Regions from separate parts of the Streptomyces sp. NPDC031479 genome, predicted to be linked through region 1. Evidence: riboswitches for the same ligand, from Rfam matches in the RefSeq annotation. Region 1 holds a riboswitch; the other holds the start of a gene.
What was found. A riboswitch is a leader RNA that binds a small molecule or an ion and turns the genes downstream of it on or off. The one in region 1 is predicted to bind S-adenosylmethionine.
Positions count from the first base shown of each region.

Region 2: linked by a shared signal. The riboswitch ahead of ACZ5D2_RS33890 (aminotransferase class V-fold PLP-dependent enzyme) and the one ahead of thrC (threonine synthase) in region 1 are both predicted to bind S-adenosylmethionine.

Region 1 is NZ_JBVIKC010000015.1:105,515-119,872, forward strand. It holds gene nagA (N-acetylglucosamine-6-phosphate deacetylase) at 1-846, opposite strand, end outside; gene ACZ5D2_RS18980 (ROK family protein) at 846-1,778, opposite strand; gene ACZ5D2_RS18985 (extracellular solute-binding protein) at 1,989-3,290, shown strand; gene ACZ5D2_RS18990 (DUF3263 domain-containing protein) at 3,369-3,605, shown strand; gene otsB (trehalose-phosphatase) at 3,661-4,518, shown strand; gene ACZ5D2_RS19000 (TetR/AcrR family transcriptional regulator) at 4,600-5,223, opposite strand; gene ACZ5D2_RS19005 (hypothetical protein) at 5,317-6,039, shown strand; gene ACZ5D2_RS19010 (alpha,alpha-trehalose-phosphate synthase (UDP-forming)) at 6,012-7,475, opposite strand; gene ACZ5D2_RS19015 (glucosyl-3-phosphoglycerate synthase) at 7,538-8,488, opposite strand; SAM riboswitch class I at 8,684-8,842, shown strand; gene thrC (threonine synthase) at 8,860-10,149, shown strand; gene ACZ5D2_RS19025 (MoaD/ThiS family protein) at 10,184-10,459, shown strand; gene ACZ5D2_RS19030 (cold-shock protein) at 10,844-11,053, shown strand; gene groL (chaperonin GroEL) at 11,373-12,995, shown strand; gene ACZ5D2_RS19040 (phosphoribosylanthranilate isomerase) at 13,661-14,275, shown strand; gene ACZ5D2_RS19045 (LamG domain-containing protein) at 14,318-14,358, shown strand, end outside.
Region 2 is NZ_JBVIKC010000047.1:15,554-29,911, forward strand. It holds gene ACZ5D2_RS33835 (aminotransferase class V-fold PLP-dependent enzyme) at 1-190, opposite strand, end outside; gene ctaC (aa3-type cytochrome oxidase subunit II) at 474-1,445, shown strand; gene ctaD (aa3-type cytochrome oxidase subunit I) at 1,442-3,172, shown strand; gene ACZ5D2_RS33850 (cytochrome c oxidase subunit 4) at 3,169-3,567, shown strand; gene ACZ5D2_RS33855 (L,D-transpeptidase) at 3,684-4,931, shown strand; gene ACZ5D2_RS33860 (hypothetical protein) at 5,005-5,409, opposite strand; gene ctaE (aa3-type cytochrome oxidase subunit III) at 5,609-6,229, shown strand; gene qcrC (cytochrome bc1 complex diheme cytochrome c subunit) at 6,307-7,116, shown strand; gene qcrA (cytochrome bc1 complex Rieske iron-sulfur subunit) at 7,113-8,171, shown strand; gene qcrB (cytochrome bc1 complex cytochrome b subunit) at 8,168-9,799, shown strand; gene trpD (anthranilate phosphoribosyltransferase) at 9,964-11,028, shown strand; SAM riboswitch class IV at 11,131-11,247, shown strand; gene ACZ5D2_RS33890 (aminotransferase class V-fold PLP-dependent enzyme) at 11,480-12,874, shown strand; gene ACZ5D2_RS33895 (Lrp/AsnC family transcriptional regulator) at 13,166-13,447, opposite strand; gene ACZ5D2_RS33900 (rhomboid family intramembrane serine protease) at 13,486-14,289, opposite strand.

The sequences.
Region 1 (14,358 bases):
GGTGCCGTCGCCGAAGCCGGCCGCGTCCATGGCGTCGGTGATCAGCGCCACGCGGTGGGCGCCGGCGTGGTGGAAGGCCAGCTCCAGCATCGCCGGGTGCAGGTGGGTGCCGTCGTTGATCAGCTCGACGGTGACCCGTTCGTCCTCCAGCAGGGCGGCGATCGGCCCGGGGGCGCGGTGCTCCAGGCCGGGCATCGCGTTGTAGAGGTGGGTGGCGACGGTCGCGCCGGCGTCGATGGCCTGGCGGGTCTGGTCGTACGTGGAGTCCGTGTGGCCGATCGCGGCGATGACCCCGTGCTCGGCCAGCAGCCGTACGGAGTCCAGTCCGCCCGGCAGTTCGGTGGCGAGGGTGAACATCCGGGCGGTGCCGTGCGCGGCGTCGACCAGCTTGCGGACCTCGGCCGGGTCGGGGTCGCGGAGCAGGTCCGCCTTGTGCGCGCCCTTGCGGCAGGGGTTGATGAAGGGGCCCTCGAAGTGGACGCCGGCGATCTCGCCCTGCTGGGTGAGCTCGGCGAGCAGGGCGGCGCGCCGGGCCAGTTCGTCGAGGTCGCCGGTGACGGTGGAGGCGACGAGGGTGGTGGTGCCGTGCTCGCGGTGGGTGCGTACGCCCCGCAGGACCTCCTCGGGGGTGCCGGAGGTGAAGGAGGCCCCGCCGCCGCCGTGGTTGTGCATGTCCACGAAGCCGGGGACGATCCAGTGCCCGGACAGGTCGACGATCCCGGCGCCCTCGGGGGCGCTGCCCGCGATGCGGTCGCGCTCGACGATGACCCGGCCTCCCGCGACGGTCCCGGTGGGCAGCACCACCCTGGCGCCGGAGAGAACGGTGCTGTGTGCGCTTCCGGACATCAGGCAGGTACCTCCGTGGCGAGTAGGTCCCAGGCGAGCAGCCCTGCGCCCAGGCATCCGGCGGTGTCCCCGAGGGCAGCCGGAACGATCTCGGGCAGCCGCTGGAACGTCACGCGCTCCTCGACGGCCGCCCGAAGTGGTGTGAACAAGGTTTCCCCCGCCTCGGCCAGCCCGCCACCGATGATCAGCGTGCTCGGGTCCAGCAGGGTGATCGCGGTGACCAGTCCGTCGGCGAGGGCGCCGATCGCGGTGAGCCAGACCTCGCGGGCGCGCGCGTCGCCGGATTCGACGGCCTTGGCGCAGTCGGCCGCGTCGGCCGCCGGGTCGCCGGAGGCGGCGGCCCAGGCGCGGGAGACGGCGGAGGCGGACGCCAGGGTCTCCAGGCAGCCGTGCTGGCCGCAGCCGCAGGCGGGACCTCCGGGACGGACCACGATGTGACCGATCTCGCCCGCGTAGCCGTGCGCGCCGGCCTCGATGCGGCCGGCGATGCCGATGGCACCGGCGATGCCGGTGCCGAGCGGGACGAACAGGAAGCGTTCGGTACCCCGGCCCGCGCCGATGCGGCCCTCGGCGAGCCCGCCGGTGCGGACGTCGTGCCCGAGGGCGACGGGGACGCCGCCCAGGTGGGCTCCGAGGAGCGCGCGCAGCGGGACGTCGCGCCAGCCGAGGTTGGCCGCGTAGACGGCGATGCCCCGTTCGGCGTCGACGATGCCGGGGACGGCCACTCCGGCGGCGGAGGCGGTCGTGCCGAAGCGTTCGAGGCCCAGGCGCAGCAGCTCGTCGGCGAAGTCCAGGATCGTCTCGACGACGGCTTCGGGGCCCCGCTCGCGGCCGGTGGCGCGGCGCGCCTCGTGCAGCAGGTTGCCGTCCCGGGCGATGAGGGCGGCCTTCATCCCGGTGCCGCCCACATCGAGGGCGATGACGTGTTTCACGGGTTTCACAGGAGACAGTCTCGCGTGCTCGGGAGGGAAAGGTCTAGTCCATTGAGGGGATTGTTGAGCCGCCATACAAATTCGGGACCTTGGTCCGGATACGGTCCGGACACAGTCCGGGCGCCACGCCGTTCCGGATGTGGAGGAGCCGTCAAAGTGGTGTAGACCTTACGTCGAATCGTACGTACAAAAAGGGGTGGATCGAGAACCGTGAAGGGCCGTTACCTGAGCCTGGCCGCTACCGGGGCCGCACTGTGCCTGACGGCGACGCTGACGGGCTGTGGAACCGTGTCGGGTCTCAGCGGGGACAACGAGGTGACCCTGCGGGTCGTGGCGGCCGATTACGGCGACAATCCGCAGAACTCCTCCGCGACCTACTGGAAGGGCCTCGCCTCCTCCTTCGAGAAGGACAACCCCGGCGTGCACGTCGAGGTCAGCGTCTACTCCTGGTCGGAGGTCGACGCCAAGGTCGCCGCGATGGTCAAGGCGGGCAAGGCCCCCGACATCGCGCAGATCGGCGCCTACGCCGACTACGCCGAGGCGGGCAAGCTCTACACCGCCGACGAGCTGCTCTCCGTCAACACCGAGGCCGACTTCCTCGCACCGCTCGCCGACGCGGGCAAGGTCAAGCGGGTCCAGTACGGAATGCCCTTCGTGGCCAGCACCCGGCTGCTCTTCTACAACACCAAGCTGCTCGGCGACGCCGGAGTGATACCCAAGGACGGCTCGACCCCCTGGCAGCCCAAGAGCTGGGCGGACCTGGAGGCGGCCGCCAAGAAGCTCAAGGGCGCGGGCGTGCCCACCCCCTTCGCGCTGCCGCTGGGCCGCGAGGAGGCGCAGGCCGAGTCGATGATGTGGATGCTCGCGGGCGGCGGCGGCTACACCGACAACGAGGAGGCGTACGCGATCGACTCCCCGGAGAACGTGAAGTCCTTCGAGTTCCTGCGCGACAAGATGGTCGGGCAGGGCCTGACCGGCCCGGTCGAGCCGGGCAAGCTGGACCGCCAGGCCGCCTTCGACGCCTTCACCCGCGGCGAGGTGGGCATGCTCAACGGCCACCCCACCCTGCTCAAGCAGGCCGCGGGCAAGGGCGTGAAGTTCGGCATGGTGCCGATGCCGACCACCGACGGCGCCGACCATTCCGCGATGGGCGTCGCGGACTGGGTGATGGCCTTCAGGAACGGCCACAAGAAGGAGGCGGGGAAGTTCCTGGACCACCTGTACTCGGCGAAGAACGTGACCGCCTTCACGTCCATGTACGACCTGCTGCCCGTCACCACCAGCGGCTACCGGGCCATGGATGCGAGCACGGGCGGCTCGGCGGCCCAGCTGAAGACCTTCCTGGCCGCCCTGCCGACGTCCCGCCTCTACCCGGTCGGCAAGAAGTCCTGGGCCGGGGTCAGCGAGGACATCAAGCAGAAGATCGGACAGGTCGTCCAGCCGGGCGGACAGCCCGAGAAGGTCCTGGAGGACATCGCGACGAGCGCGCGCAAGGCGGACGGCGACCACTGAGCCGGCGCCGCCCGCCACCGGTGCCCCCGCGCGGGGCCGCGCGGGGCCGCTGTCGGCGGGCGGCGTTAATCTGGCCGTATGACGGACGACGGGCGGCTGACGGCCACGGAGGCCGCCGTGCTCGCGTACGAAGGCCGCACCTGGCCCGGGCCCGGCGCCAAGGAGCGGGCGATACGGGAGGGGCTCGGACTGACCCCCGTCCGCTACTACCAGCTGCTCAACGCCTTGATGGACGATCCACGGGCGCTCGAACACGCACCGGGCACCGTCAACCGGCTCCGGCGGATCCGCGAGGCCCAGCGGGCCCGGCGGTAGGCGACTGTCCGCGAAGGGGTGGGCGCGTCCGGGCGTCGCCGGTAGGGTCGTCTGCATGGGGAGCCATCCGCACGACCTGCCGATGCCCGTGCCCGCCACCGCAGCCGGACGCGAGGGACTCGAAGCCCTCCTCCGCACACCGCGCAACGCCGTCGTCGCCCTCGACTTCGACGGCACCCTCGCCGAGATCGTCCCCGACCCGGACCAGGCCCGCGCGCACCCGGACGCCGTACCGGCGCTCGCCGCGCTCGCCCCGCGGGTCGAGGCCGTCGCCGTGGTCACCGGCCGCCCGGCCGGGGTCGCCGTCCGCTACGGCGGCTTCGCCGGAGTACCCGGTCTGGAACACCTCGTCGTCCTGGGCCACTACGGGGCCGAGCGCTGGGACGCCGTCACCGGCATCGTGCACGCCCCCGCCGAACACCCCGGAGTGGCCGCCGTACGGGCCGAGCTGCCGGGCTTCCTCGACGCCATCGGCGCGTGGCGCGGGACCTGGATCGAGGAGAAGGGCCGCGCGCTGGCCGTGCACACCCGGCGGGCCGAGGACCCGGAGGCGGCGTTCGCCGCCCTGCGGGAGCCCCTCGCGGAGCTCGCCGCCCGCCACGGGCTGATGGTCGAGCCCGGCCGGGCCGTGCTGGAGCTGCGTCCGCCGGGCATGGACAAGGGCGTCGCCCTGACGGAGTTCCTGGAGGAGCGGCAGGCCGGGGCCGTGCTCTACGCGGGGGACGACCTCGGGGACCTCGCGGCGTTCTCGGCGGTCGAGAAGCGCCGGGCCGACGGGCTGCCGGGGCTGCTGGTGTGCAGCGGCTCCGCGGAGGTCCCGGAACTCGCCGCACGCGCCGACCTCGTCCTCCCGGGCCCGGCCGCCGTGACGGCCTTCCTCGCGACCCTCGCCGGGGCCCTCCCCACCCCCTGACCCGCCGGGCCCGGGAGCCGCCCGTGCGGGCAGTACGGGACCAGGGGATCGGGGGGATCAGGGGACCAAGGGACCGGCGGATCAGGGGATCAGCGTCGCGAGGCCGGCGCAGATCAGGCGCACGCTGAGCAGGAACTTCTCGTCCTCCCCGTGGGCCGAGGCGGCGGCCACCGTCAGCGGGAAGCGTTCCAGCAGCGCGGCGACGTCCTCGGGCCCGACGGGCGCCTCCGGGGAGTCGCTCTGCTCCTGGAGCACGAAGCCCGTGAGGTGGCTGAGCAGCGCGTCGGCCCCGACGGCGCAGTCCGCCTCCGGCACGCCGGCCGCGCGCAGGGTCTCCAGCAGCCGCTCCATCACCGACAGGGCCCCGGTGCTGAGCACCTTCGGGCTGTCGGCGAACATCACCGCGCCCCCGGCGTGGCGCCGGATGCCGTCGCGCAAGGTGAGGGCCTGGGCCTCCACCCGTTCCTGCCAGCCCGCGCCGGGATCCAGCGCGGCCAGTGCGGCGGTGCCGGCATTGTAGGCCTGCCGCGCCACCCGGTCCGCCATCAGCCGGACCAGGACGCCCTTGCTGGGCACGTGGTAGTAGAGGCTGCCCGCCTTCGCGTCGAGCCGCTGGGCCACGCGCCGCATGGACAGGCCGTGGTAGCCGGACTCGGCGAACTCCGCCATGCCCGCGTCGATGATGCGTTCCTTCGTCAGCTTCACGGGGACAGCCTACGCCCATTTTCTAACACTGTTTGAAAGTGCCCGTCCGGAGCGCTACTGTCATCCCACGACGACCGGAGGGGGGTGGCGGCGATGGGCGCGATCGTGTTCAACGCGACCACGGCGGCATTGATGGTGATGATGTTCAACGGGGGCCTCGACCTCCTGGGCCGGGACACCCTGCGCGGGCGCCGTACCCCCTGGGCGGCGGTGGCCCTGACCGCACTCGCCCTCGCCGGGGTCCTCACCCAGCTGTGCTGGTCCGGGGCCATGGACGCCCTCGACGACGACCCCGCGAAGAGCGGGTGGTGGCGGGTGGTCACCGCCGTGTTCATGCAGAACGGCGGCCTCCTCGGCGGCGCCTGGAACATCGCCACCCTCGCCGCCGTCGCCGCGCTGGCCGACTGGTTCTGGGGAGCGCCCCGCACCCTGGCCCTGTTCCTCGCCGGGATCCTCCTGCCGGAGCACCTCGACGCCCTGCTCGGCGTGGGCGGCCACCACAGCACCGACCCCCGCAACTTCGCCGGGAGCTCCGGCGCCACCTACTTCCTCGGGGCCACCCTCGCCGCCGCCCTCCTGCTCCGCGCCCTGCGCGCCCGCCGTGCGGACGCTGCGGGCGCCGGCCGCGCCAAGGAGCTGCTGCTCGCCGCCGGGGTGCCCGTCCTCGGCCTCGTCCTGTGGTTCGCCCAGGCCAACGGCCACGGCCTGGTCTCCTGCTACGGATTCCTCCTCGGAGCCCTCGCCCTGTGCCTCCCGGGCCCGCGGCCCGCGACCGCGCCCGCCCCCGCTCAGGCCCCGGCCAGCGCCGCCAGCTGAGCCTCGAACCAGGCCGCTGGGGGCAGCGCCGTGGCCGCCGCGGCCAGCCGCTTCGTCCGCTCCGCCCGCTCCGCCCGGGGCATGGACAGCGCCTCGTGCAGGGCCTCGGCCGTCGCGGTGACGTCGTACGGGTTCACCGTGATCGCGTCGCCCTTCAGCTCCTCGTGCGCCCCCGCCCCGGTCGACAGCACCAGCGCGCAGCCGTCCTCCGAGACCACCGGGATTTCCTTCGCGACCAGGTTCATGCCGTCCCGCACCGGGTTGACCAGCGCCACGTCCGCCATCCTGTACGCCGCCAGCGAGCGCGCGAAGTCGTCCTCGACCGACACCAGCACCGGCTGCCAGTCCGCCGTCCCGAACTCCTCGTTGATCTCCGCCGCCAGCTCCCGCACCGAGTCCGTGTACGCCCGGTACACCGCCAGGTCCTGCCGGGACGGGTACGCGGAGGCCAGGTGCACCACCCGCTCCCGCCACTCGGGGTGCGTGACGAGCAGCTCCCGGTAGGCCAGCAGCCCGCGCAGGATGTTCTTCGACAGCTCGGTGCGGTCCACGCGGACGATCGTCATGCGGCCCGCGACCTCCGCCCGCAGCGCGGCCAGCCTCTCGTCCACGACCGGCCGGTGCGCGAGCGCGCGCAGGTCGTCCGCGTCCACGCCGAGGGGGTACTGCCGGACTTCGGTGAACCGCTTCGGGCCGTAGCGCCCGTCGGCGACCGCCCTGCGGTGCCAGACCCCGCGCTCCGGGACCCCGCTGGGCAGGGACGACTCCGCGATGCCGGTCGCGTCGTCCGCGTTGGCCCCCGTGATGAAGTTCACCGACCAGCGCCAGGCGTGGAAGCCCAGCTGGTCCGCGCCGAGCATGCCCCACACCAGCTGGGAGCGGATGTCGTCCGGGAGCATGTCCATGAACTCGCGAGACGCCCACGGGGTGTGCGTGAAGTGCGCGATCCGCAGGTCGGGGCGCAGCTCGCGCAGCTGCCCCGGGACCAGGGCCAGGTGGTAGTCCTGCACCAGGACGCGCGCGCCCTCGGCGGCCTCCTCGGCCAGCGCCCGGGCGAAGGCCCGGTTGTAGGCGACGTACGCCTCCCAGTGCCGGCGGAACGCCGCGTCGAAGACCGGCTCGCGCGGGACGTCGTAGAGGTGGTGGTGGGTGAACCAGAGCACCGAATTGGCGATGCCGTTGTACGCGCCGTCGTACACGGCCGGGTCGATGTCCAGCATCCGCACCCCCGGCTCGGAGGTGCCCCGGCGCACCGCCTCCCGGTCGGCGCCGGAGAGGGCCGCGCAGATCCAGAGGGCCTCCGGCTGCTTCGCGAGGGCCGCCGACAGGCCGGAGACGAGCCCGCCCCCGCCGCGCCGGGCGCTGAGCGTGCCGTCGTCGGAGAGGACGTAGGAGAGCGGGCCGCGGTTCGCGGCGACGAGTACCTGAGAAGCCATGGGGCGAACCTAGCCCGGCCCGCCCCTGCTCAAACTCGTGTGCGGCACCGCTCCGGCGGCCGTCAAGCGACGCGGCGGCCCGCGTACTCCTTGATCTCCGCCATCGGCGGCCGCTCCTCGGTGTCCACCGGGTAGGTGCGCGGAACGAACCCGTCCGGCCCCCGCTCGAACTGGGTCAGCTCCGGTCGCACGAGGTGCGCACGCGAGAGCCGGACCTGCGCCGTCCGGTAGATCGCGGCGGCCATCCGGCCCAGCGCCCGCCCGTCCTGGTGCCGGTGCAGCCGGACCCCGACGTCGACCTGGGCCAGCGCGTCCAGCCCGACCGTGTGCAGCGCGTCCACCAGCAGGCCCAGCTCGACGCCGTAGCCGACGGGGAAGGGGAGGCGCTCCAGCAGGGAGCGCCGTACGGCGTACTCGCCGCCGAGCGGCTGAACGAAGCCGGCCAGCTGCGGCCAGTGCAGGTTGAGCAGGGGGCGCGCGACCAGCTCGGTCACCCGGCCGCCCTGGCCGGGGGCGTCCGCGAGCGGGCGGTCGTACATGGCCTTGACGAACTGCACCTGCGGATCGGTCAGCAGCGGGCCGACGATCCCGGAGACGAAAGACGACGAGAAGTCCCGCAGGTCGGCGTCGACGAAGCAGACCACGTCACCGGTGGTGGCGAGCAGCGAACGCCACAGCACCTCGCCCTTGCCGGGCAGCGCGGGGATCCGCGGCAGGATCGCGTCCCGGTGCACGACCCGGGCACCGGCCTTGGCCGCGACCTCCGCCGTACGGTCGGTGGATCCGGAGTCGACCACCACCAGCTCGTCGACCAGGGGAGTGGGCAGGCCGTCGATCAGATCGCGCCGGATCACCTCCACGATCTCCCCGACCGTCGCCTCCTCGTCGAGCGCGGGCAGCACCACGCTGACCGTCGTCCCGGCCGCCCGTTTCCGGTCGAGCAGCTGGTCGAGCGGTCGGTCGGCGGCGGACCAGGAGCGGTCTGCCAGCCAGCGCTCCACCTCATCCAGCACCCTCAGCACTCCCTGGTTCCTCGGTGGCCCTCGGCGATATCGGCCGATATGCGATCCATCTCGCGGTTCGGACGGCTGTCTCAACCGCCCTGCCCTTCGGTTACAGTCTTGAACAACGCGACGGACCACGGCATGCCGGGGTCCCCGCGCACAAACGCACCGGCGCGCCTCAGAGCGCGTGTGCCGGTGCCATACCGCTCATCCAGAGGGGCAGAGGGACACGGCCCGTTGAAGCCCCGGCAACCCTCCAGTCGGTTCTCGCGATGCGTTTTCACACGCACCCCCGCGAGGTCCCCGGCTAGGGAAGGTGCCAATTCCGTCTCATGGCGAAGTGCGCCATGGGGAAGATGAGGAGAAAGGGCCTCGCCGTCATGGCTGCACAGACTGTCGCCACCTCTACCGACCTCGGTTCCGTCGATCTCGGACCCGCCACCGGCCTCTCCTGTCGCGAGTGCGGCACCCGCTTCGAGCTCGGCCCGATCTTCGCGTGCGTCGAGTGCTTCGGCCCGCTGGAAGTCGCCTACGACCTGCCGCTCGGCGACCCCGAGGCGCTGCGCGCCGCGATCGAGGCCGGCCCGAACAACATCTGGCGCTACGCCCCGCTGCTGCCCGTCCCCGCCGACGTGGCCTCCAAGCCCAGCCTGAACCCCGGCTTCACCAAGCTCGTGGACGCCCGGAACCTGGCCAAGGAGCTGGGCGTCACCGGCAAGCTGTACGTCAAGGACGACTCCGGCAACCCGACGCACTCCTTCAAGGACCGCGTCGTGGCCATCGCCGTCGAGGCGGCCCGCGCCTTCGGCTTCACCACCCTGTCCTGCTCCTCCACCGGCAACCTGGCCGGCGCCGTCGGTGCCGCGGCCGCCCGCGCCGGCTTCCGCTCCTGCGTGTTCATCCCGCACGACCTGGAGCAGGGCAAGGTCGTCATGGCCGGTGTCTACGGTGGCGACCTCGTCGGCATCGAGGGCAACTACGACGACGTCAACCGCTTCTGCTCCGAGCTCATCGGCGACCCGCTGGGCGAGGGCTGGGGCTTCGTCAACGTCAACCTCCGCCCGTACTACGGCGAGGGCTCCAAGACCCTGGCGTACGAGATCTGCGAGCAGCTCGGCTGGCGGCTGCCCGACCAGATCGTCATCCCGATCGCGTCCGGCTCCCAGCTGACGAAGATCGACAAGGGCCTGCAGGAGCTGATCAAGCTCGGCCTGGTCGAGGACAAGCCGTACAAGATCTTCGGCGCCCAGGCCGAGGGCTGCTCCCCGGTCTCCACCGCCTTCAAGGCCGGCCACGACGTGGTCCGCCCGCAGAAGCCGGACACCATCGCCAAGTCGCTGGCCATCGGCAACCCGGCGGACGGCCCGTACGTCCTGGACATCGCCCGCCGCACCGGTGGCTACGTCGAGGACGTCGACGACACCCAGGTCGTCGAGGCGATCAAGATCCTGGCGCAGACCGAGGGCATCTTCGCCGAGACCGCGGGCGGCGTGACCGTCGGCGTGACGAAGAAGCTCATCGAGAACGGGCAGCTCGACCCGGCGCTGACCACCGTGATCCTGAACACCGGTGACGGCCTCAAGACCCTGGAGGCGGTGGCCGCGGACAGCGGTCAGACCGCCACCATCCGCCCGAGCCTGGACGCGTTCCGCGCCGCCGGCCTGGCCTGACCCTTCCCACGACTCCCGGAAAGGCGGTAGCGCCATGAGCGTCAACGTCCGCATCCCCACCATCCTGCGCACCTACACCGGCGGCGTCGCCGAGGTCCCGGCCGAGGGCTCGACCCTGGCCGAGGTCATCGAGTCCCTGGAGAAGAACCACCCGGGCATCGCCGCGCGCGTCCTGGACGACCAGGGCAAGCTGCGCCGCTTCGTGAACGTCTACGTCAACGACGACGACGTGCGCTTCGAGGGCGGACTGCAGGCGGCGACGCCGGACGGCGCCGGCGTCTCGATCATTCCGGCCGTCGCGGGCGGCTGAGACCCCGAAAAGCAGAATTGCCCCCTCCGCTAATAAGCGGAGGGGGCAATTCTGCTTGATTGGGCGCGGTAGAGTTGGGGAAGTCCCCTCCGGTGCTCTTGCCCGCCGCATATGAGCCGGCCCCGTGAGGGTTGACATTGAGTCAACATGCGTGCGCCCTTTGGGGCTTTGGCGAAGATTGTCTGGCCCGAGTTGCCCGGCCATATGCCAAATTTTCACTCTATTTCTATGTTTCCGCGTGTCCAGAATTCTCGTCGGATTGACCTGTTGCAGACAGCAGCGGTGCGGATACATTCAGCCCCGGTCGAGGCGTTCCGGCGCAAGTTCTGACCCGGGACCGCGAAGTGCGGTACCGCGCAAGGGCCAGTAATAGGGGAGTTAGGCATGGCTCAGGGCACCGTCAAGTGGTTCAACGCGGAGAAGGGCTACGGCTTCATCGCGGTCGACGGTGGTGCGGATGTGTTCGTCCACTACAGCGCCATCCAGATGGACGGGTACCGCACCCTTGAAGAGGGTCAGCGGGTCGAGTTCGAGATCTCGCAGGGCCAGAAGGGTCCGCAGGCGGACATGGTCAAGCTCGCTGCTGCCGGCTGAGACCGAGCGCGATCGACCACCGACGCAACAGACGCACGAGGGGCCCACATCCCGGACACGGGATGCGGGCCCCTCGTGCGTCGCCCCGCGAACCAGGCCGGAAGCCGCCCGGCATTGCCCGAAGCCGCTTGCACTCGCGGGGGTCGAGTGCTAATCATTGGCGTTAGCACTCTCCCGGTGAGAGTGCTACTAAGACGAGGACCGGGTCGGTGAGGCCCGACGGGTCCGGCGGGAAGGAACCGCCGGCTCCGCAGGCCGTCCGTCGCGGGCGCGGGCGCGGTCCGGAGCAATCCACCCCTGTCCGGGAGGACCACTTCAGATGGCCAAGATCATTGCGTTCAACGAGGAGGCCCGGCGCGGTCTCGAGCGTGGCATGAACCAGCTCGCCGACGCCGTCAAGGTCACCCTTGGCCCCAAGGGTCGCAACGTCGTCCTTGAGAAGAAGTGGGGCGCCCCCACGATCACCAACGACGGTGTCTCCATCGCCAAGGAGATCGAGCTCGAGGACCCGTACGAGAAGATCGGCGCCGAGCTGGTCAAGGAAGTCGCCAAGAAGACGGACGACGTCGCCGGCGACGGTACGACCACCGCCACCGTCCTCGCCCAGGCTCTCGTCCGCGAGGGTCTGCGCAACGTGGCCGCGGGTGCCAACCCGATGGCCCTCAAGCGCGGTATCGAGAAGGCCGTCGAGGCCGTCTCCGCCGCCCTGCTCGCGCAGGCCAAGGACGTCGAGACCAAGGAGCAGATCGCTTCCACGGCCTCCATCTCCGCCGCCGACACCCAGATCGGCGAGCTCATCGCCGAGGCCATGGACAAGGTCGGCAAGGAAGGCGTCATCACCGTCGAGGAGTCGCAGACCTTCGGTCTGGAGCTTGAGCTCACCGAGGGCATGCGCTTCGACAAGGGCTACATCTCGGCCTACTTCGCGACCGACATGGAGCGTATGGAGGCGTCCCTGGACGACCCGTACATCCTGATCGTCAACTCCAAGATCGGCTCGGTCAAGGACCTGCTGCCGCTCCTGGAGAAGGTCATGCAGTCCGGCAAGCCGCTGCTGATCATCGCCGAGGACGTCGAGGGCGAGGCCCTGTCGACCCTGGTCGTCAACAAGATCCGCGGCACCTTCAAGTCCGTCGCCGTCAAGGCCCCGGGCTTCGGTGACCGCCGCAAGGCCATGCTCGGCGACATCGCCATCCTCACGGGCGGCACGGTCATCTCCGAGGAGGTCGGCCTCAAGCTGGAGAACGCCGGTCTCGACCTGCTCGGCCGCGCCCGCAAGGTCGTCATCACCAAGGACGAGACCACCATCGTCGACGGTGCCGGTGACAGCGACCAGGTCCAGGGCCGCGTCAACCAGATCCGCGCCGAGATCGACAACTCCGACTCGGACTACGACCGCGAGAAGCTCCAGGAGCGCCTCGCGAAGCTGGCCGGCGGCGTGGCCGTCATCAAGGCCGGTGCCGCGACCGAGGTCGAGCTCAAGGAGCGCAAGCACCGCATCGAGGACGCCGTTCGCAACGCGAAGGCGGCCGTCGAGGAGGGCATCGTCGCCGGTGGTGGCGTGGCCCTGCTGCAGGCCTCCTCGGTCTTCGAGAAGCTGGAGCTCACCGGTGACGAGGCGACCGGCGCCAACGCCGTGAAGCTCGCGCTGGAGGCCCCGCTGAAGCAGATCGCCGTCAACGGTGGTCTCGAGGGTGGCGTCGTCGTGGAGAAGGTGCGCAACCTGGCCGTCGGCCACGGTCTGAACGCCGCCACCGGCGAGTACGTCGACATGATCGCCGAGGGCATCATCGACCCGGCGAAGGTCACGCGCTCCGCGCTGCAGAACGCCGCGTCGATCGCCGCGCTGTTCCTGACGACCGAGGCCGTCATCGCCGACAAGCCCGAGAAGGCCGGTGCCCCCGCGGGCGGCGGCATGCCGGGCGGTGACATGGACTTCTGATCGGCCCCCGGCTGATCGGCTGTTCTCGAACGAGGGCGGCACTCCCTGCGGGGGGTGCCGCCCTCGGGCGTTTCCCGGTGGCCTGGAAGCCGCTCGTGTCGATCGCGAAGCCGAACGGCCGGGGTACGGGCAGGGCCTCGCCGAAGGTCACCGTCCTACGGGAGCGGTATCCGGCGGGGAAGGATCCCGGAAGCAGGTGATCTCGGAGTCCTACATGGTGACGACCAGGTTCGAAGGCCGATTCGTCCGCCACGAAGAGGCCGGGTGCGTAGGCGCCCTCCGCTGCCGAGAAGCGGAAGAGGAAGGGCGCGGTCTCCGCGACGTGCCGGTCGGGTGCGTGGATCTGGAGCTGTTCCCGCAACGAACGCATGCCCCGTAGGTAACGCAGCCTGGACCACGGCGACACGATGATCTTCCCGCGGATGAGCTCGGCCTTGAAGCCGTCCGGCGTGTCCATCTCCTCGACCGTGCGCAGGAGCGTCTCGAACGTCTGCGGTGCCGCCCGCTGTATCGGCGTGGCCCGTTCGGTCATGGTCGTCACCGTTCTCCTCCGCGTGCGAGGCCGTGCACTGGGCGTCAGACACCCCCTAGTGGGGCGTGGCCGGGTCGCGCCCGGGTGTCGAGACGGGGCGCCGCCGATCGGGGGGCTTTGGTTGACTGGGGGTATGAGCGATCTCTTCGTGAAGATCTGCGGGCTCAAGACGGCCCGCGACGTCGACGTGGCCGTGGAGGCCGGGGCCGATGCCGTCGGGTTCGTGTTCGCGCCCGGCAGCCCCCGGACCATCGGGGCGGGCGCGGCGCGCGAGCTGGCCGCGCGGGTGCCCGCCGGGGTGCTCACCGTCGGGGTGTTCCGGGGGCAGTCCGTCGAGGAGGTGCGCCGGTTCACCGAGGAGAGCGGCGTACGCGGCGTGCAACTGCACGGGGACGAGCCGCCGGCGCACTACGAGGCGCTGCGCGCGCCCGGCCGGACCCTGCTGCGGGCCACGGCCGCGCGGGTGGAGCGCTGCGGCGAGTACGGGGAGGACCTGCTGCTGATCGACGCGCCCGACCCGGGGTCCGGCAAGCCCTGGAACTGGGGCTCGGCGGAATTCGCGGCCCCCGAGGGCCGTTGGCTGCTGGCCGGCGGGCTGAACCCGGGCAACGTGCGCGATGCCGTGGCGGCGACCGGGGCCTGGGGCGTGGACGTCTCCAGCGGGGTCGAGGCGGAGCGCGGGGTGAAGTCCCCGGAGTTGGTCCGCGAGTTCATCAGCGCAGTGCGATCGTATGATTACTCTGCGTGAGAATGCCAGTGTGAGTTGCCTCTGAGCGGGCACAACGCCTGTATGGAACCGGAAACGTTCGGATGGCTGCGGCGCCTGACGCG
Region 2 (14,358 bases), on a different contig from region 1:
CGAGCTCGTCGGCCCGGCATCCCACGGCATCGGCCGCCGCCTCCCGCGCCGCGTCCAGCAGCAGCCGGGCGCGCCGCCCCTCCCGGTACAGCCGGGCCGGATCCGCCCAGCCCTCGTCGAGGGCGGCCTGCAGCGCCTGACGGGCCACGGGGTGCAGCGGGGCGGCGGACGCGGTGTCGAAGTAGGGCATCCGGCCACGCTAACCGGAGGCCTCGGACGGCAGGGGTCAGGGGCCGTCAGATGTCGTCCGGAGCCCGCCATTCAGGGCCGGATGGCCCGTCCCCCGTACGGCGGATCCATCCCTTCGGGGGCAGTAGCGGCGCGTTGGGCACCCTCCCCGCGCGACCCCAAATAGCGTCCAGTAGGGTTTGGTCCGCATAAACATCCAAACCCCTGCCTGCGTCAGGGCCGGCGACCGACCCGAACACGGCCGCGGCCGGCCGCGCGGGCCGAGACTCTCGGGAAGGCGCTACGTGAGTCCCTACGGCTCCGACCGCTCGCCGCGGCGCCCGATGCGGCGGAAGCTGCTGCAGGCGCTGACTGCGGGCGTGGTCCTGGCGACCGCCACTGGTTGCTCGTACAACTGGCAAGACTTCCCCCGCCTCGGAATGCCCTATCCGGTCACGGAGGAGGCGCCTCGCATCCTGTCCCTGTGGCAGGGGTCGTGGGCAGCTGCTCTCATCACGGGCATCCTGGTGTGGGGCCTGATCATCTGGAGCATCATCTTCCACCGGCGCAGCCGGACGAAGATCGAGGTCCCCGCGCAGACCCGGTACAACATGCCCATCGAGGCGCTGTACACCGTGGTCCCGCTCATCATCGTCTCGGTGCTCTTCTACTTCACCGCGCGTGACGAGTCGAAGCTGCTCGCCCTCACCAAGCCGGCCCACACGATCAACGTGGTCGGCTTCCAGTGGAGCTGGGGCTTCAACTACGTCGAGAACGTCGACGGCGATGCGGCCACCCCGAAGGCGGGCGAGGTCCCCAAGGAGATCGCCACCATTCCGGACCGCTTCACCAAGGACTTCCCCAAGGGCGCCGAAGGCGTCTACGAGAAGGGCGTCCCCGGCGACCGGAACCCGGAGACCAACAACCCGGGACCGACCCTCTACCTCCCCAAGGGCGAGAAGGTCCGCTTCATCCTGTCGTCGAACGACGTCATCCACTCCTTCTGGGTGGTGCCCTTCCTGTTCAAGCAGGACGTCATCCCCGGCCACACCAACGTCTTCGAGGTGACCCCTTCGCAGGAGGGCATCTTCATGGGCAAGTGCGCCGAGCTCTGCGGTGTCGACCACTCCCGGATGCTCTTCAACGTGAAGGTCGTCTCGCCGGAGGAGTACCGGGCGCACCTGAAGCTGCTGGCGGAGAAGGGGCAGACCGGCTTCCTCCCGGCCGGCATCAAGCAGACTGACCCGGCCCGGAATGCGGAAGTGAACAAACTGTGAGCATCCTCAACGAATCCCAGGGTGCCGCCGCCGACTCGTATGAGAACGAGCTGCCGGTGCGGCGCAAGCAGCCGGGCAACGTGGTCGTGAAGTGGCTGACCACGACCGACCACAAGACCATCGGCACGATGTACCTGGTCACGTCGTTCGTGTTCTTCATCATCGGCGGGATCATGGCGCTGTTCATGCGCGCCGAGCTGGCCCGTCCGGGCACGCAGATCATGTCGAACGAACAGTTCAACCAGGCCTTCACCATGCATGGCACGATCATGCTGCTGATGTTCGCCACCCCGCTGTTCGCCGGCTTCGCGAACTGGATCATGCCGCTGCAGATCGGCGCGCCCGACGTGGCGTTCCCGCGGCTGAACATGTTCGCGTACTGGCTGTACCTCTTCGGCTCGTCCATCGCGGTGGCCGGCTTCGTCACCCCCTCGGGTGCGGCCGACTTCGGCTGGTTCGCCTACTCCCCGCTGTCGGACGCCGTCCGCTCGCCGGGCATCGGCGCCGACATGTGGATCATGGGTCTGGCCTTCTCCGGCTTCGGCACGATCCTCGGCTCGGTCAACTTCATCACCACGATCATCTGCATGCGCGCTCCCGGCATGACGATGTTCCGCATGCCGATCTTCACCTGGAACGTGCTGCTGACCGGTGTCCTGGTCCTGCTCGCCTTCCCGGTGCTGGCCGCCGCGCTGTTCGCGCTGGAGGCCGACCGCAAGTTCGGTGCGCACGTGTTCGACGCGGCCAACGGCGGCGCCTTGCTGTGGCAACACCTCTTCTGGTTCTTCGGGCACCCAGAGGTGTACATCATCGCGCTACCGTTCTTCGGGATCATTTCCGAGGTCATCCCGGTCTTCTCCCGCAAGCCGATGTTCGGTTACATCGGTCTGATCGCGGCGACGATCTCGATCGCCGGCCTCTCGGTGACCGTGTGGGCCCACCACATGTACGTGACCGGCGGCGTGCTCCTTCCGTTCTTCTCGTTCATGACCTTCCTGATCGCGGTACCGACCGGTGTGAAGTTCTTCAACTGGATCGGCACCATGTGGAAGGGCTCGCTGTCCTTCGAGACCCCGATGCTCTGGGCCATCGGCTTCCTGATCACCTTCACGTTCGGTGGTCTGACCGGTGTCATCCTGGCCTCGCCCCCGATGGACTTCCACGTCTCCGACTCGTACTTCGTCGTCGCGCACTTCCACTACGTCATCTTCGGCACCGTGGTCTTCGCGATGTTCTCCGGCTTCCACTTCTGGTGGCCGAAGTTCACGGGCAAGATGCTGGACGAGCGCCTCGGCAAGATCACCTTCTGGACGCTGTTCGTCGGCTTCCACGGCACCTTCCTGGTCCAGCACTGGCTGGGTGTCGAGGGCATGCCGCGTCGTTACGCGGACTACCTCGCCGCCGACGGCTTCACGACGCTGAACACGATCTCCACGATCAGCTCGTTCCTGCTCGGCCTGTCGATGCTGCCCTTCATGTACAACGTCTGGAAGACGGCGAAGTACGGGAAGAAGATCGAGGTCGACGACCCGTGGGGCTACGGCCGTTCGCTGGAGTGGGCGACCTCCTGCCCGCCGCCGCGGCACAACTTCCTCACCCTGCCGCGGATCCGTTCCGAATCCCCGGCGTTCGACCTGCACCACCCGGAGATCGCGGCCCTCGACCACCTCGAGGACCACAGCGCCGGCACCAAGGCCGTCACCGGTGGCAAGGAGGCCGGCAAGTGAAGATCCAGGGCAAGATGTTCCTCTGGCTCGCCGCCTTCATCCTGATCATGACCGTCGTGTACGGCGTCTGGTCGAAGGAGCCGGTCGGAACCACCGCTCTCGCGCTGGCCTTCGGCCTGAGCGCCATGATCGGCTACTACCTGGCCTTCACGGCCAAGCGCGTGGACGAGATGGCCCAGGACAACCTGGAGGCCGAGGTCGCCGACGAGGCGGGCGAGCTGGGGTTCTTCTCCCCGCACAGCTGGCAGCCGCTCTCGCTGGCCGTCGGCGGCGCCTTCGCCTTCATGGGCGTCATCTTCGGCTGGTGGCTGATGTACTTCTCGGCGCCGCTGATCCTGATCGGTCTGTGGGGCTGGGTGTACGAGTACTACCGCGGTGAGAACGCGAACCAGTAGTTCGCGGCCGTACAGCAGGACCTGAGGGGCCCGGACACCTTTTCGGAGGAGTCCGGGCCCCTCGTTTGCAGTCACCCCGCGCGCCGTAATTGTCATATCTTCATAGCGTTGGTCGCATGAACCACTCACCGCGTCTTTGGACGGTACTCAGCTGCTCCCTGCTGGTCGCGTCCCTCGGGGCCGGCGCCACCGCATGCGGGTCCGGCGAGAAGAACCCGCTGTCTGTCCGCCCGTACGACGCGGGCGAGCACGTCGCCTTCAACCAGGCCACCGGCGGCCGCCCCGCCGACCCCGACAAGCCGCTCGAAGTCACCGTCAAGGGCACGACCGCGCGCATCACCGACGTGACGGCGGTGGACACCCACGGACGGCGCCTGGCGGGTGAACTCTCCGCCAAGGGCGACCGCTGGCACAGCACCGTCCCCATGGCCGCGGGCGTGCGCTACACGGTCACCGTGAGCACGGAGGACGAACGCGGCGCTCCAGGGCAGCGCACGCTGGCTTTCGACACCACCCCGGCCAAGAAGGTCCTCAAGGTCGAATTCGGCCCGGACGAGGGCAAGTACGGCGTCGGACAGCCCATCACGGCCGAACTCAACGAGCCGGTCAAGGACAAGGCCGCCCGCGCCATCATCGAACGGGCCCTGGTCGTCGACACGCCGGACAACGTCGAGGGCGCCTGGTACTGGGTGGACGACAAGAACCTGCACTACCGCCCGAAGGACTACTGGCCCGCCAACTCCACCGTCTCCGTGCAGAGCAACCTGGAGGGCGTCAGGATCTCCGACGAGCTCCACGGGGCCGCCTCCAAGCCGCTGAAGCTGGAGATCGGGGACCGGGTGGAGGTCACCACGGACGCCTCCTCGCACTACCTCACGTTCAAGCGCAACGGAGAAGTGATCAACACCATTCCGGTGACCACCGGAAAGCCCGGCTTCTCCACCCGCAACGGGGTCAAGGTGGTACTGGGCAAGCAGTACTTCGTCCAGATGCGCGGCGACACCGTCGGCATCGGCGGCAGCGAGTACTACAACCTGCCCGTCTACTACGCCACCCGGGTGACGTGGAGCGGCGAGTACGTCCACGCCGCGCCGTGGTCGGTCGGCTCCCAGGGCTACGAGAACGTCAGCCACGGGTGCACCGGCATGAGCACCGGCAACGCCGCCTGGTTCTACGAGAACATCACCGAGGGCGACATCGTCCGTGTGATCAACAGCATCGGCGACGACATGGACACCTTCGGGAACGGCTACGGCGACTGGAACATGGACTGGAAGGACTGGCGCGAGGGAAGCGCCCTCCTGAAGGGTACCCAGGAGGGCCGCAGCCCCATGGACCAAGCCCGCCTCAGGCCCCAGGTCTGAGCCCCACGGCCGGCTGGGCCGAAGGGGCCGCCGACGCGGGCGGCCCCGGAGGCGAAGCCGGCCGGAGAACCGCTCAGGCGGCGCTGGAGTTCAGCCGGGTCCGCAACACGCCCGCCAGGGCCTCCGGGAACTCGACCGGGTCCACCGGAAGGGTGACGGCGGCGTCCGCGCGGCTCCAGGTGGCCAGCCAGGCGTCCTGGGGGCGCCCCATCAGCAGCAGCACCGGGGGACACCGGAAGATCTCGTCCTTGATCTGCCGGCACACACCCATGCCCCCGGCGGGGACGGCCTCCCCGTCCAGCACACAGGCGTCGATGCCGCCCGCGTCCAGCTCCTTGAGGACCGCCGGAAGCGTCGCGCACTCCAGGAACTCCACCGGCGGCAGGTCGGCCGCCGGCCTGCGCCCGGCCGCCAGCCGCACCTGCTCCCGGGTGCCCGCGTCGTCGCTGTAGACCAGAACCCGCGCAGTCGCCCGCATTTCGTTCCTCCACGTGTCACGTGAATCACGTTGATGTTGCGCGGGATGCTACTCCGTCCGACCGGCCGTCAACATCGGTTCCGACAGCCCCGCGCAAGACGCCGGGAGGGGGATCTGATGGGCCGTTCGGGCCTTGCACACGCCCCTGACACTCCGAACGGCACCCCCCGGGGTGAGGGCGGGATAAGCGACCGACATAATGTCGGTCGTGGCGACAGCAACGACAGTAGATACCGGGCACGCGCACCCGACGGTCAACCGGCCGAACCTCGTCAGCGTCGGAACCATCATCTGGTTGAGTTCCGAGCTGATGTTCTTCGCGGCCCTCTTCGCGATGTACTTCACCCTGCGATCCGTGACAGGCGCCGAGTACTGGACAGAACAGGCCTCGGCCTTGAATCTGCCCTTCTCGGCGACGAACACAACGATCCTGGTGCTCTCCTCGCTCACCTGCCAGCTCGGCGTATTCGCCGCCGAGCGCGGTGACGTGAAGAAGCTCCGGACGTGGTTCATCATCACGTTCGTCATGGGTGCGATCTTCATTGGCGGCCAGGTGTTCGAGTACACCGAGCTGGTCAAGCACGAGGGCTTGTCTCTCTCGTCAGGCCCGTACGGCTCGGTCTTCTACCTGACCACCGGCTTCCACGGTCTGCACGTGACGGGCGGTCTCATCGCCTTCCTGCTGGTCCTCGGCCGGACGTACGCGGCCAAGAGGTTCACCCACGAACAGGCCACGTCGGCCATCGTCGTGTCCTACTACTGGCACTTCGTCGATGTCGTCTGGATCGGCCTCTTCGCCACGATCTACCTGATCAAGTAGCGAACACGTCGCTGGGCACCGCCCCGGCACTCCATCCAGAAACACCGACGCAGAAGATCCTGACACCGGGGTAATCCGTGAAAAAGCTCTCCGCACGACGACGCCATCCGCTGGCGGCGGTCGTCGTTCTACTCTTCGCGCTGGCGGTCACGGGGGGGCTGTACGCCGCCTTCGCGCCCGCGGGCAAGGCGCAGGCCGATGAAACCGCCCAGTCCCTCGCCATCGAGGAGGGCCAGAAGCTCTACGCCGTGGGCTGCGCAAGCTGCCACGGAACCGGCGGTCAGGGTTCCACTGACGGCCCCAGCCTGGTCGGCGTCGGCTCCGCGGCCGTCGACTTCCAGGTGAGCACGGGCCGCATGCCCGCCCAGCAGCCCGGCGCCCAGGTGCCGAGGAAGCCGGCCATCTACTCCCAGGCCCAGATCGACCAGCTCGCCGCGTACGTCGCGTCGCTCGGTGCCGGCCCGATCACGCCCACCGAGAAGCAGTACGACCCGGCCGGTGCCGACATCGCCAACGGTGGTGTGCTCTTCCGCAACAACTGCGCGCAGTGCCACAACTTCACCGGCGAGGGCGGCGCCCTGACGCTCGGCAAGTACGCCCCGAACCTGGACGGCGTCGAGCCGAAGCACATCTACGAGGCCATGCTCACCGGCCCGCAGAACATGCCCTCCTTCCCCGACAACACCATGCCGGAGAAGCAGAAGAAGGACATCATCGCGTACCTCCAGAACGTCAACGGCGAGAAGTCGACCAGCCCCGGTGGCCTCAAGCTCGGCGGCCTCGGCCCCGTCTCCGAGGGTCTGTTCGGCTGGATCTTCGGTCTGGGTGCGCTGATCGCTGTCGCCGTCTGGGTCGCGGCCCACACCGCTAAGGCCAAGAAGTCATGAGTAGCCAAGACATTCCCGAAGAGAAGCACCTGCCGAGCGAGCAGGGCGACGCGCACCACGGTGGCGTAGCGGTCGCGGACGATCCGTTCGCCGACCCGGGCCTTCCGGTCCACAAGCCGCGCATCCAGGACATCGACGAGCGGGCCGCCAAGCGGTCCGAGCGCACGGTCGCGATGCTGTTCACGCTGTCGATGCTGGCCACGATCGGCTTCATCGTCGCGTACGTGACCCTCCCGGTCGACAAGATCGTCTTCATCTTCCCGATCGGGAAGGTGAGCGCGCTGAACTTCGCGCTCGGTCTGACCCTGGGCACGGCCCTCTTCTGCATCGGCGCGGGCGCGGTCCACTGGGCCCGCACCCTGATGTCCGATGTCGAGGTCGCCGACGACCGCCACGAGATCGCGGCCCCGGCCGAGGTCAAGGCGAAGGTCCTCCAGGACTTCGCCGACGGTGCGAACGAGTCCGGCATCGCCCGCCGCCCGCTGATCCGCAACACCCTGATCGGCGCGATGGCCATGGTGCCGCTCGCCGGCGTCATGCTGCTGCGCGACCTGGGCCCGCTGCCCGAGGTCAAGCTGCGCAAGACCGTGTGGGCCAAGGGCAAGCTGCTGATCAACGACAACACGAACGAGCCGCTGCGTCCCGAGGACGTGCTCGTCGGTTCGCTGACCTTCGCCCGGCCGGAAGGCCTGGAGGAGGAGCAGCACGACTTCCAGACGCAGATCGCCAAGGCCGCCCTGATGATCGTCCGCATCAAGCCGGAGGACATCAAGGACAAGCAGGAGCTGGAGTGGTCCCACGAGGGCATCGTGGCCTACTCCAAGATCTGCACCCACGTCGGCTGCCCGATCAGCCTGTACGAGCAGCAGACGCATCACGTGCTCTGCCCGTGCCACCAGTCCACCTTCGACCTCTCCGACGGCGCCCGAGTCATCTTCGGCCCGGCCGGTCACGCGCTTCCGCAGCTGCGGATCGGCGTCAATGACGAAGGCTTCCTCGAAGCGCACGGCGACTTCGAAGAGCCCGTCGGTCCTGCTTTCTGGGAGCGCGGATGAGCACTGCCACCGAATCCAACACGGCGCGCAAAGCGCCGGCCGGCGAGCGCGTAGCGGACTGGGCGGACGGCCGCCTGGGCATCTACAGCCTGGCCAAGTCCAACATGCGCAAGATCTTCCCGGACCACTGGTCCTTCATGCTGGGTGAGATCTGCCTCTACAGCTTCATCATCATCATCCTCACGGGTGTGTACCTGACGCTGTTCTTCCACCCGAGCATGAACGAGGTCGTGTACCACGGCTCGTACGTGCCGATGCAGGGTGTCCAGATGTCCGAGGCCTTCGCCTCGACCCTGAACATCAGCTTCGAGGTCCGCGGCGGTCTGCTCATCCGGCAGATCCACCACTGGGCGGCGCTGATCTTCGTCGCGGCCATGCTCGTGCACATGATGCGCGTGTTCTTCACGGGTGCCTTCCGCAAGCCGCGCGAGGTCAACTGGGTCTTCGGCTTCCTGCTGCTGGTCCTCGGCATGTTCACCGGTTTCACTGGTTACTCCCTGCCGGACGACCTGCTCTCCGGCACCGGTGTCCGCTTCATGGAGGGCGCGATCCTGTCCGTGCCGGTCGTCGGCACGTACCTGTCGTTCTTCCTCTTCGGCGGCGAGTTCCCCGGCGGCGACTTCGTCGCACGGTTCTACTCGATCCACATCCTGCTGCTGCCCGGCATCATGATGGGCCTGCTGGTGGCCCACCTGATCCTGGTCTTCTACCACAAGCACACCCAGTTCGCGGGTCCCGGCAAGACGAACAACAACGTCGTCGGCATGCCGCTGCTGCCGGTCTACATGGCCAAGGCCGGAGGCTTCTTCTTCCTGGTCTTCGGTGTCATCGCGGCCATCGCGGCGCTCGCGTCGATCAACCCGATCTGGGCGCTCGGCCCGTACCGCCCGGACCACGTGTCCACCGGTGCGCAGCCCGACTGGTACATGGGCTTCTCCGAGGGCCTCATCCGTGCCATGCCGGGCTGGGAGATCAACCTCTGGGGCCACACGCTGGTCCTGGGCGTGTTCATCCCGCTGGTGATCTTCCCGCTGGTCCTCGCCGCGATCGCGGTGTACCCGTTCATCGAGGCCTGGGTCACCAAGGACAAGGGCGAGCACCACATCCTGGACCGCCCGCGCAACGTCCCGACCCGTACGGCGTTCGGTGTCGCCTGGCTCACCTGGTACGTGATCCTGCTGATCGCCGGTGGCAACGACATGTTCGCGCAGTACTTCCACCTGTCGATCAACTCGATCACGTGGTTCGCGCGGATCGGCTTCTTCGTGGGCCCGGTCATCGCCTTCGTGATCACCAAGCGGATCTGCCTCGGCCTCCAGCGCCGGGACCACGACAAGGTGCTGCACGGTCGCGAGACCGGCATCATCAAGCGCCTGCCGCACGGTGAGTTCGTCGAGGTCCACGAGCCGCTCTCGCAGGGCAAGCTGCACACCCTCACCTCGCACACGCAGTACGAGCCGATCGAGGTCGGCCCGACGGTCGACGAGAACGGCGTCGAGCGCAAGGTGAAGGCGGGCGAGAAGCTCCGCGCGAAGCTCAGCAAGGGCTTCTACGGGGAGAACACCCACATTCCGAAGCCCACGGTGGAGGAGTACAAGGAGATCCAGAGCGGCCACGGCCACCACTGATCTCCGGTATGACAGCTTGAGGGATCGGTTTCGGCCAATCCTGGTGTCGCCACGGTGAGAGCCCCGTCCAGTGACTGGACGGGGCTCTTCGCCGTCTCCCGGGCTGGATAGGCTGAGATCCTTCCCATTCGACGTGGAACTTTTCCGAGCAGCAGGAGCGGACCATGAACGTTGCGACCCCGGCAGGCGGCGACAGCGTGGCGGCCCGTGGCTGGCCGGGCCTCCTCGACGCCCTCCTGACCGGCCGGGACCTCACCACGGACGACACCGCCTGGGCGATGGACCGGATCATGCGGGGCGAGGCCACGGACGCGCAGATCGCCGGTTTCATGGTGGCGCTCCGGGCCAAGGGGGAGACGGTGGCGGAGATCAACGGCATGGTGCGTGCCATGTACGATCACGCCAATCTGATCGAGGTACCGGGCCGGACGGTGGACATCGTCGGCACCGGCGGGGACGGGACCAAGACCGTCAACATCTCCACGATGTCGGCGCTCGTGGTGGCCGGCACCGGCGCGAAGGTGGTCAAGCACGGCAACCGGGCCGCGTCCTCCGCGAGCGGCTCCTCGGACGTGCTGGAGAAGCTCGGCGTCAACCTCAACCTCACCCCGGCCCGGGTCGTGGAGGTCGCCGAGGAGGCCGGCATCACCTTCTGCTTCGCGGTGAAGTTCCACCCCGCGCTGCGGCACGTGGCGGCGGCCCGCAAGGAGCTGGGCATCCGGACCACCTTCAACTTCCTCGGCCCGCTGACCAACCCGGCGAAGGTCCGCGCACAGGCCACGGGCGTGGCCGACGCCCGGGTCGCCCCCATCGTGGCCGGGGTGCTCGCGGAGCGCGGCTCCTCGGCGCTGGTCTTCCGGGGCGACGACGGCATGGACGAGCTCACCACGACGGCCACCTCCCGGGTGTGGTGGGTCCGTGACGGCGCGGTCACCGAGCAGACGTTCGACCCGCGTGACATCGGGATCCCGATCGTGGACGTCTCCGCGCTCCGCGGCGAGGACGCCTCCTACAACGCGGACGTCGCCCGCCGGCTGCTGGCCGGAGAGCGGGGCCCCGTGCGCGAGGCCGTCCTGCTGAACTCGGCGGCGGCCCTGGTGGCGCTGGACCCGGGCAGCGGGTCCCTGGAGGAGCAGCTGTCGGCCGGCGTCGCGCGGGCGGCCGAGTCGATCGACTCGGGCGCGGCCCGGGCGGCCCTGGAACGCTGGGCCGCCGCCAGCAACGCCTAGGCGCTGCGGCGCGGCGCGAGCGCGGCGTTCGCAAGGAGACCCCGGTCCACATCGTGGACCGGGGTCTTGCGCGTGGAGGATCTTGTGGCAGGATGCTGACCAGGTCACGAGTGACAGCGTTTAGGCCCCGGCTTGCTGTCCGGCAACCCTCCTTCCGTGGCGGGGTGCCCCGGGTGATGACCAGGCCGTAGGCAGCGAGGTCTACGGCAAGCGCGGATCCCTCGATACCAGGGGTCCTGGGTCTTCGAGGAGCTTTTTCCGTGAGCAAGCGAATGCGATAGGGCGACTCCGCCCCTTCTTCACCCCTCGGATCAGGGTCGCCGACGCGTACCCCCACGTCATTCCGAGGTCCTTCCCGTACCCCTGTGGCCGGCCGGCGCCGTCGCGTCCCGCCGTACCCGCGTACGGGCACACCGAAGCCATTCAGCCCTGCCTGCCGGGAGACACCGCCATGTCCGCATTCCTGAACTCCGCCGCCGCCGCCGCCACCGCCACCGATGTCGCCGTCGACCCCGCCTGTGCCCAGCCGCTGCCCGTGCTCGGCCGCGACGTGACCGTCCCGCTCGTCACCGGCGGCGAGGTCACCTACGCCGCCCTCGACTACGCGGCCAGCGCCCCCGCCCTCCAGCGGGTCTGGGACGACGTGGCCGCGTACGCCCCGTACTACGGCAGCGTCCACCGCGGGGCCGGGTACCTCTCGCAGCTCTCCACCGACCTGTTCGAGCAGAGCCGCGTCACCGTCGCGGAGTTCCTGGACTGCCGCCCCGGCGACCAGGTGGTCTTCACCCGGTCGACCACCGATTCGCTGAACCTGCTGGCCGCCGTCCTGCCGGCCGACTGCCAGGTCTTCGTCTTCGAGACCGAGCACCACGCCTCGCTGCTGCCCTGGGGCGACGCGCAGGTGACCTACCTCAACGCCCCGCGCACCCCGGCCGAGGCCGTCGCCACCCTGGAGCGGGCACTGGCCGACCGCGAGCCCTACGGCCCCGCCCTGGTGTGCGTCACCGGTGCCTCCAACGTCACCGGCGAGCTGTGGCCGGTCAAGGAGCTTTCCGCCGCCGCGCACGCCCACGGTGCGCGGATCGTCCTGGACGCCGCCCAGCTGGCACCGCACCACCCCGTGTCCGTCCGGGAGCTGGACGTGGACTGGGTCGCCTTCTCCGGCCACAAGCTCTACGCCCCCTTCGGCTCGGGCGTCCTCGCAGGCCGCGCCGACTGGCTCCAGGAGGCCCGGCCGTACCTGGCCGGCGGCGGTGCCTCCCGCAAGGTGGCCCGCCGCGAGGACGGCGGCGTCGACGTCGAGTGGCACACCACCGCCGCCCGCCACGAGGCCGGCTCCCCGAACGTCATCGGCGTCTACTCCATCGCCTCGGCCTGCCGCGCCCTGAAGGACGCGGGTTTCGAGAACCTGGTCGCCCGCGAGAACCACCTCATCGCCAAGGTCCGCGAGGGCCTCGCCGACGTCCCCGCCGTGCGCGTGCTCTCCCTCTTCGGGGACGACGCCCCGCGCGTCGGCGTCATCTCCTTCGTGGTGGACGGCTGGAACAGCTCGCACTTCGCGGCCGCGCTGTCCGCCGAGTACGGGATCGGCGTGCGCGACGGCCTCTTCTGCGCCCACCCGCTGGTCCGCACCCTCCTCGGCAGCGAGCCGCAGGAGCCGGGCGAGTGCGGCGCCCCGGAGGCCGCGCCGGGGGAGCGCTCGCTCAACGCGATCCGGGTCTCCTTCGGCGCGGGCACCCCCGACGAGCACGTCGAGCGGTTCGTCCGGGCCGTCGGGGAACTGGTCGCGGACGGCGCCAAGTGGCAGTACCGCACCGAAGAGGGCCGCTGCGTTCCGGCCGTCTGAAACGCCGGGGAGCGTGCCCTGCCGGGATCCGCTGCCGGCTGCCCGCGCCGGCTGATCGCCCCGGCGAACGTGCTCTGCGAGGACGAGTGGGGCGCGGAGTACGTCCACCGTCGGCCCGGGGACGTGGCGGAGACGCTCGCGGTCTCGCGGACCGGCTGCGCGGGTACGTCTGCTGCCCGGCCGAGAGCTGCCCGGCCCGGCCGGGCGAAAGCATGCCGGGGCTCGGCGGAGCCTGAGGGGGCCGGTACCGGGGCGCGGGACCCGTGCCCCGGCGGCCCCGCCGGCCCGGCGCTACGCGTCGAGGCCGATCGCGAACGCCGCTTCCAGGTCGTGCTGGGAGTACGTGCGGAACGCCACGTGCGTGTCGGTCGCCTCGACGCCCGGGATCTTGCTGATGCGGCCGGGGATGATGTCGGCCAGGTTCTCGTGGCGGGCGACGCGGACCAGCGCGATCAGGTCGTACGTACCGGTGACGGAGTAGACCTCGCTGACGCTGTCCAGCGCGGCGATGGACTCGGCGATCTCGGGGATGCGGTCCACGCTGGTCTTGATGAGCACGATCGCGGTGATCATGGCTGGCTGTCTCCCTAGGTGGGCCGTCACTGGTCGCCTCACTTTAAGACGTGATCCGTAGGGTCACCAAAGCCCGTGCCGTCGTCCCCTGCGCCCCCGCCGTCGACCGGTGCGCGCCCGCGCCGCGTCCGGGCGATCGGCCATTCCGCCAGGACGGAGCGCCTCTTGCCGGTACGGCGATAACGCGCCCATGCGTAGAGGAAGCCCACGGAGAAGCCCACCACGTGCGCCAGGTAGGCCACCCCCGGCCCGCTCTCCGCGCGTTGCGCGGCCAGCCACTGGAGGACGAACCAGAACATCAGCACGATCCAGGCCGGGAAGCGCAGGGGCAGGAAGAGCAGGAACGGGAACAGGCTCGTCACCCGGGCCCTCGGGAAGAGGCAGAGGAAGGCCCCCAGGACCGCCGAGATCGCGCCGGAGGCGCCGACCAGGGTCTGGTCCGAGGAGGCGTTGGCCGCCGCGTACGCCGCCAGCGCCAGGTACCCCGTGCAGACGTAGAAGACGAGGAAGGGCGCCCGGCCCATCCGCTCCTGCGTCATCGCGCCGAAGACGTGCAGGAAGAGCATGTTCCCGAGCAGGTGGAGCCAGCTGCCGTGGACGAACAGCGCGGTCAGCGGGGTGAGGAGCGGGCGAGCGGCCCCCGAGAAGAGTTCGTCGGGGACCACCCCCCAGTGCCGGAAGTACGCCGTCCCCGTGGCGAGCAGCCGGTCGCCGGTGCCGTAGGCCGGATTCAGGCCGGAGGCGGGGCCGAGCAGGAAGGCCAGGCAGCAGCCGGCGATCAGTGCGTACGTGACCACCGGGCCCCGGGCGGCCTCGCGTACCGCCAGCCACTTTACGATCATGCGAGAGAGCATGACGCAGACGGACCCGCCCGAGGGCGGTGCCAGGCCGTAGGGTTACGTGCGCGGTCC